2 regions of the Trinickia sp. EG282A genome follow, and region 1 is predicted to be linked to the other one. Evidence: predicted binding sites of a transcription regulator. Region 1 holds the regulator's gene; the other holds the start of a gene.
What was found. Region 1 encodes HrcA, which represses chaperone genes, less so after heat shock. Its sites were predicted from a motif close to TTAGCACTCNNNNNNNNNGAGTGCTAA; they were not measured.
Positions count from the first base shown of each region.

Region 2: rpoH (RNA polymerase sigma factor RpoH) is a predicted target of HrcA. The motif match lies at 1,736-1,762, and genes of this name have one in related genera.

Region 1 is NZ_JBFRCC010000001.1:231,347-235,207, forward strand. Features, by position in the region: gene recN (DNA repair protein RecN) at 1-377, opposite strand, end outside; gene AB4Y31_RS01095 (NAD kinase) at 535-1,455, opposite strand; gene hrcA (heat-inducible transcriptional repressor HrcA) at 1,807-2,826, shown strand; gene hemH (ferrochelatase) at 3,021-3,861, shown strand, end outside.
Region 2 is NZ_JBFRCC010000002.1:703,650-707,510, reverse strand. Features, by position in the region: gene leuA (2-isopropylmalate synthase) at 1-307, shown strand, start outside; gene AB4Y31_RS11115 (nuclear transport factor 2 family protein) at 399-782, opposite strand; gene AB4Y31_RS11110 (acyloxyacyl hydrolase) at 877-1,443, opposite strand; gene rpoH (RNA polymerase sigma factor RpoH) at 1,826-2,761, shown strand; gene nagE (N-acetylglucosamine-specific PTS transporter subunit IIBC) at 2,849-3,861, opposite strand, start outside.

The DNA of each region.
Region 1 (3,861 bases):
CCGACCTCGCGCAGTTGCGCGAGCGTGGCTGCCGTGCCGTTAATGAACGCGCGCGAGCGGCCGTTGGCGTCCACGACGCGGCGCAAGAGGACCGTCGTCGCCTCCGCGCCGTCGGGCTCGCCGCCCGCCAAGGCCTGCTCGTCGAGCCAGCGCGACACCTCGGCGCTCGCCGAGAATTCAGCCGTGATGTCGGCTCGGGTCGCGCCCGTGCGGACGACGTCGACATCGGCGCGCGCACCGAGTGCGAGCGCAAGCGCGTCGATCAGGATCGACTTGCCGGCGCCGGTTTCGCCCGAAAAAACCGTGAAGCCGCGGTCGAATTCGAGATCGAGCGCGGCGACGATGACGAAGTCGCGTATCGAAAGGTGGCGGAGCATGGGAGCGTTTTGACTTCGAGTTCGTGGGGCGGCCATGCGCGGCCGGCTAGGGTTGGATCAAAACTTACCTCGGACCGGCATCGCATATTTGCAAGTGGGTGCCATAGGGGCGCCGGACGCCAAGGACGGAGCAGGGCAGATCGATCTGGCGATGCGGTCAGAGCGAGGCATCGTCGTCTTCATCTTCTTCGGCGGCGCTCGACGGATGCTCGTTCCAGTGGAGCTTCTTGCGCAGCGTCGCGAAGTAGCTGTAGCCGACCGGATGCAGGAACGGCACGGTATGACGCGAGCGGCGCACTTCGATTGTGTCGTTGAGTTCGAGCGCCGTGAACGATTGCATGTCGAAGTTCGCGTTGACGTCGCGCCCGCCGATGATCTGGATGCGCAGCTTGCAGTCGTCCGGCAGCACGATCGGGCGGTTCGAGAGCGCATGCGGCGCGATGGGCACGAGCACCAGGCCCTGCAGCTGCGGGTGCAGGATCGGACCCTGGGAGGACAGCGCATAGGCCGTCGAGCCCGTCGGCGTGGCGACGATCAGGCCGTCCGAGCGTTGGTCGTACATGAACCGGCCGTCGACGAACACACGCAGCTCGGCCATTCCCGAAAAGCCGCTGCGGTTGACGACGACGTCGTTGAACGCCAGCGCGTGATAGATCGGCTCGTCGGCGCGTACGATGCGCGCCTCGAGCAGCGTGCGCTCCTCGCGCTCGTAACTGCCCGCGAGCATCTGCGGCACGCGTTGCTGCATCTCCGCGACCGGTATGTCCGTGATGAAGCCGAGCCGCCCCTGGTTGATGCCGATGAGCGGCGTCCGGTAGGGCGCGAGCTGACGCCCGATGCCGAGCATGGTGCCGTCGCCGCCGAGAACGACCGCAACATCGGCACGCGCCCCGATTTCGGCGGGCGTGAGCGCGGGATAGCCGGTCGCGCCGACCTCGCGTGCGGTATCGCCTTCGAAGACGACCTCGAAGCCGCGTTTCGCGATGCAGCCGGCGAGCGCCATCAGCGGCTCGCCGATGCCGGGCGTATTGCTGCGCCCGACGAGCGCAACCGTCTTGAATTGGTGACCCATTTCCATGCCGGCATTACACCATAGCTACGGTCTGTTTACATACGGAGGCTGGCCATGTTGCCCGGAGCGGCTGCTCGGGACGCGTTTCGTATGTAAGCGGACCCTGGGTTGAAAAAGCACCGCCTCGCGAGCTCGGACGGGCCCCGATCACCCTCGCCTCGACGCGCGCGGGTTCCGAGAAGATTCCTCCGCATTGATTTGTCGCTAGAATGATGTCGTGCCGATGACAGGCTGCCTCTCCGGCGCGAATCTTGCGGGCGCTGCGCCGCTCGCGGCGGCACGCCGGGCGGGAGGCGGCCAGCATGTCCGCGGGGGCGCGGACATGGGGCCATCGGCGTTCGTCTAAAATCTTGCGTCATGCTAGAACCACGCGCTCAGACTCTGCTGAAAACCCTGATCGAGCGATATATCGCGGAAGGTCAGCCGGTCGGCTCGCGCACGCTGTCGCGCTATTCGGGGCTCGAACTGAGCCCGGCGACGATACGCAACGTGATGTCGGACCTCGAGGAGCTCGGGCTCGTAGCGAGCCCTCATACTTCCGCTGGCAGGGTGCCGACGCCGCGCGGCTATCGTCTGTTCGTCGATACGATGCTGACCGTCGAGCCGGTTGCGGACGAGGAGGCGGTCACACGCGTGGTTGAAAGGACGCTGACGCCCGGGGAGCCGCAGAAAGTCATCGCGGCCGCGGCGAGCGTGCTTTCGAACCTTTCGCAGTTCGCGGGCGTCATCCTGACGCCGCGCCGCAGCCATATCTTCAAGCAGATCGAGTTCATGCGCCTGTCGGACAAGCGCATCCTGCTCATCATCGTCACCCCCGAAGGGGACGTGCAGAACCGCATCATGGCCACGCAGCGCGACTACACGCCGTCGCAGCTCATCGAGGCATCGAACTACATCAATGCGCACTTCGCCGGGCTTTCGTTCGATGAAGTTCGCCGGCGCCTGCGAGAGGAAATCGACCAGTTGCGCGGAGACATGACCGCGCTCATGCAGGCAGCGGTGACCGCCAGCACCGACGAAAGCGAGATGGGCGAGACGGTGTTGATTTCCGGCGAGCGCAACCTGCTCGAGGTGGCGGACCTGTCGTCCGACATGGCGCGGCTGCGCAAGCTTTTCGATGTATTCGACCAAAAGACGAGCCTCCTGCAATTGCTGGATGTATCGAGCCACGCCCAAGGCGTACAAATATTCATCGGCGGTGAATCGAATCTGGTGCCGATCGAACAGATGAGCGTGGTGACGGCGCCTTATGAAGTCAACGGCAAGATCGTCGGCACGCTAGGTGTGATTGGACCGACGCGCATGGCGTACAGCCGCGTGATTCCAATCGTCGACATCACCGCGCGGCTGCTTTCGACGGCCTTGAGCCAACAGTAAGCGCGCCCGCGGACGCTCGCCGCACGCTCCGTTCGCGAACGCCGACGCCCCTTGCATGATCCTTCGCACACGGCCTTCGCGCCATTGGCCAAATGGCCGAGTCGCCATGGCCGCAGCCCTCGCTATAATCGGTGGACCTGAACCGAGGCCGGCTCATACGGATACGGTCTCTCACCCGGCCCTGTCGATTGCCCATGCGTTTCGATCTCGAGCTGCCGTCGCAGCCTGCCGCGTCACACCGAGTCGCCGTCTTGCTGATGAACCTCGGCACGCCGGATGCGCCGACGGCGCGCGCGGTGCGTCGCTATCTCGTCGAATTTCTGACCGATCCGCGCGTCGTCGAAATTCCGGCGCTCGTCTGGCAGCCGCTGCTGCGCGGGCTGATCGCGCCGTTGCGCGCGGCGAAGGTTGCCAAGAAATATGCGTCGATCTGGATGCCGGAGGGCTCGCCGCTGCGCGTCTATACCGAAAGGCAGACGGAGGCGCTGCGGGCTCTGCTTCATTCGAACGGGTATCCGGTCATCGTCGACTATGCGATGCGCTATGGAACGCCAGGCATCGGCGCGATGTTGAATCAGCTCAAGCTCGCCGGTGCCGAGCGGGTGCTGCTGATGCCGATGTATCCGCAATACTCGGCATCGACGACGGCGACGGCGTTCGACGCCGCGTTCGCGGCCCTCAAGCGGATGCGCAACCAGCTCGAAGTCCGGACGGTCCGGCATTTTGCCGATCATCCGTCGTATATTCGGGCGCTCGCCGAGGAGGTGCGGCGGCACTGGGCCGCGCGCGGCCGCCCCGACTTTGCCACGGGGGACAAGCTCGTGTTGAGCTTTCACGGCGTCCCGAAACGCACGCTCGACCTCGGCGACCCTTATCACGAGCAATGCCGGCTGACGGCGGCGCTGCTCGCGAGCCAGCTTGCGCTGAGTTCGACCGAGTGCCTCGTCACTTTTCAGTCGCGCTTCGGCAAGGCGGAGTGGCTGCAGCCCTACACCGCGCCAACGTTGCGAGAGCTCGGCGCGGCCGGCGTGCGGC
Region 2 (3,861 bases), on a different contig from region 1:
GGTGCGTTGGCACCGGCGCGAGGTGGCACGGATCGCGCAAGGCGAGAACGATGTCCAAGCCACCGTCGAAGCGCTTGCGCGGGCGCTTGGGAGCGCTGCGCCGCGCGCGGTCGAGCTTTGCTCGTTCGAGGCGACGCCGAGGGCCGGCGGCGGCTGGGCCGCGTTTGTCGGCTGCAGGGTCGCGGGCGAGCCGTTGCGCCACGGCGTGGGCATCCACGCCGATGCGGCAACGGCCGCGGCCGACGCGCTCATCAGCGCCATGAATCGATTCGATTGGGATAGCGACGAGCGACAGGCAGCGGCATAAGGCTGACGCGCGACGAGCTCATGCAAGCGAGCCGGCAGGGAAGAGGAAGACGAAGACCGGAGGGACGATAGCGTAGGCGAGCCCGCCGGTCTCACTCGAGCGCGCAGCGTGTCGCGTGCCATGCGACAAGACGCCACTGGCCGCCTTCCTGAGTCTGGATGGCCGTATAGGCGATCGGATAGAGCAGCGCCCCGCTGTTCGCCTCCATCTCGAAGAGCGCGCGCCCCGTGACGACACAGGTCTCGCTGCCGACTGGCAGGACCTCCTGCGATTGAACTTCGATCTGCCGATAGCGGCGATGGCCGGCCGAGATTGCATCGATGAACTGCTGCTTCGTCTCGCGCTTGCCGTTCGTATGCACGAAGCTCGCATTATCCGAGAGCAACTCGTTCAACAACGGAACGTCGCCGTCGACCATCGCGCGAAAGCGGTCGCGCTCCAGCACGCGAATCGCCTCGATTACCTTTGCCGCCATCGCTCAGCCCCCATGCGCATGGACGCCCGCGGGGAGCATCCTTGTCGGGGCTCCGGGAGGAAGCCCCTTTGGAGGCGCCGCATGGGTATCCGCGTCAGAAGTTGTACTGCAAATATAGCTGGCTGAAATTTATACCAGGATTCGGCTCTTTGATACCGGCATTCGAGATATGTTGAAAACGCAGCCCGGCCTGGTATTGCTGATGGCTGCCGAACTGCGCGCCCACGCCGACGATCTCGGTGAACTGGAAGGCCGTCCCGAGTCGATAGTCGTCGTTGACGGTGGGATGCGTGAGCCCACGCACGCCCGCGCCCGCTTCGATGTATGGTCTGATGGCGCCCGAGTCCTTGATGAAGCGCACGAGCGGATTGACGCCCAGTTCATAGACGTCGTTGCGTGAAGTGCCTTCGCCCGAGTGCCAGTAGGCGACGTGTGCTTCGCCGATCAGCGCGAAATGCCAACCGCCGATGTACCACCAGCTGATGCCCGGGTCCCAGACCAACCCGAGATCCACTTTGTCGACTTTGTGCTCCCCCAGCCCTCCGGCTACCTGCACGCCGAACGAGTCGGCCCGGGCTGCCGCCGAGCAAAGGAAGAGGACCGCTGCCGCGCCGGCCAGCAGTGCGTGGGGGCGCGAGTACCGGTTCTTGTTGTCGAGCATGTGTCAGTCTCCGAAAGACTCCGTTGAAGGTCGCGGGGCCCCGGAAAAAGGATACGGGGACGAATCGCCACGCCGCGAAATATTACGGTACTTGAGATCTCGCAATCATTCAGCGCCACGCAAAACAGCATCTCGCAAAACGACGGTTGCCAGCCGGCGCCGCAACGCGATTGCGCCCTTTTTGCGTTCCTTTTGCGCGCTGCAGGGCCCCGAGGAGAAGAGTATCATCACTATTGAAACAGTAGATTTGATAGCTACAAGGGAACTTAGGCCGAATGAGCTACTCCAATACTTAGCAGTCGGCTCCCTGGAGTGCTAATATCCCCGAGGAGTCGCATTCGTGACTGAGCAGTCCGCAGTCTGATTTCAAGGAGTTTGCTACGTGAGCAATGCACTGACCCTTCCGAGCCCGCTCGCCCAGGCGTCCGCCACGGCCGCTTCGGCAGGTGCTCTGACGCTCGCGCCTTCTTCGATGCTGCCCGGCCAGCTTGGCAACATCGACGCCTACATTCAGGCGGTCAATCGGATTCCGATGCTGACGGCAGCGGAAGAGCGCCAGTACGCCAACGAGTACCGCGAGCACAACAACCTCGAGGCGGCGCGCCGCCTCGTGCTCTCGCACTTGCGTCTCGTCGTATCGATTGCGCGCAACTACCTCGGCTATGGTCTTCCGCATGCGGACCTGATCCAGGAAGGGAACATCGGCCTCATGAAGGCCGTGAAGCGCTTCGACCCGGAGCAAAACGTACGCCTGGTGTCGTATGCGATCCATTGGATCAAGGCAGAAATCCACGAGTACATCCTGCGCAACTGGCGCATGGTGAAGGTGGCCACGACCAAGGCGCAGCGCAAGCTCTTCTTCAACCTGCGCAGCCATAAGCAGGATCTGCACGCGTTCACGCCCGAGGAGATCGACGGCCTCGCCAAAGAGTTGAACGTGAAGCGCGAAGAGGTCAGCGAGATGGAAACGCGCCTCTCCGGCGGCGACGTCGCGCTCGAGAGCCAGGTCGAGGATGGCGAAGAAACGTATGCGCCGATCGCCTACCTGACGGATCCGCACAGCGAGCCGACGGCCGTCTTGGCTGCGCGTCAGCGCGACAAACTGCAGACGGACGGGATCGCGCAGGCGCTCGATTCGCTCGACGCGCGCAGCCGCCGCATCATCGAAGCGCGCTGGCTCAACGTCGAGGACGATGGGTCCGGCGGCTCGACGCTGCACGAACTCGCAGACGAGTTCGGCGTCTCCGCCGAGCGCATTCGCCAGATCGAGGCAAGCGCGATGAAGAAGATGCGCAATGCGCTGACCGCCTACAAGTAATCGAGCCATCGCGCGGATGCCGATCGCGATCGATCGGCATCGTGTTGCGGATCGCATCCCGCCGCCTTTCGAAGCGGCGGGATTTTTTTAGGCGGGCTGCGGCGCCGGTCCGCCCGGCGCAGCCAGGCGCGTCGACAATACCGAAGCGTAGCGTTGGGCCGCCGGCCCGCAAACGAGATGGAACGTGTCGCCCGAGACCCACGCGACGTCGAGCAAGCCTAGCCGCTGCCGGTCGACGGCGGATGCGTCGCGCACGACGACACGCAGCCGCGTTTGAGCGATCGCGTCGAGCGAAACGACGTTCGTCGCACCGCCGAACACGGCCAGCCAGCGCATCGGATCGGGATCGAGCGGACCCGCTGCGCCCGCGCCGGAGGCCGTAGCGGCTGCCGCCGCCGTCGCTTGCGCCCCCGCCACTGCACCGGCGGCCGAATCGCTGCCGAGCGCGGCCCGGATTTCGTCGGCGATGAGATCGGCTTCCGGTCCGATCACGACCTGCACGTTGTGCGCGTCGCGCTTGAGCACACCGCGCACGCCGATCTGCTTCAGCTGAGACTCGGAAATCTTTTCGGTGTCGACGACAGAAAGGCGCAGACGTGTGGTGCAGGCATCGACGAGCGTCAGGTTCGAGGAACCGCCGAGCGCCGCGATATAACGGGCCGCGCGCGGTGCGCTTGCACCGGCCGTCGGTGCGACGAAGCCGCCCGACGCATACGAGTCGACTTGCGCGTCCACGGTAGCCGGCTCTCGGCCCGGCGTCGCCATGTTGAACTTGCGGATAAAGAAGCGGAAGAGCCCGTAGTAGACGACACCGTACGCCAGGCCGATCGGGATCGCGAGCCAGCCTTTCGTCGACAGTCCGTAGTTGAGCACGTAGTCGATCGCGCCGGCCGAGAAGGTGAAGCCGAGATGAACGCCGAGCGCTTGGCAGATCGCAAGCGAGAGACCCGTCAGCACCGCGTGGATCACATAAAGCACGGGCGCGAGGAACATGAAGCTGAATTCGACCGGTTCCGTGACGCCGGTCAGGAACGATGTGAGCGCCATCGAAAACAGCAGCCCGCCGACCATCGCGCGGCGCTCCTTCGGCGCTTCGTGAA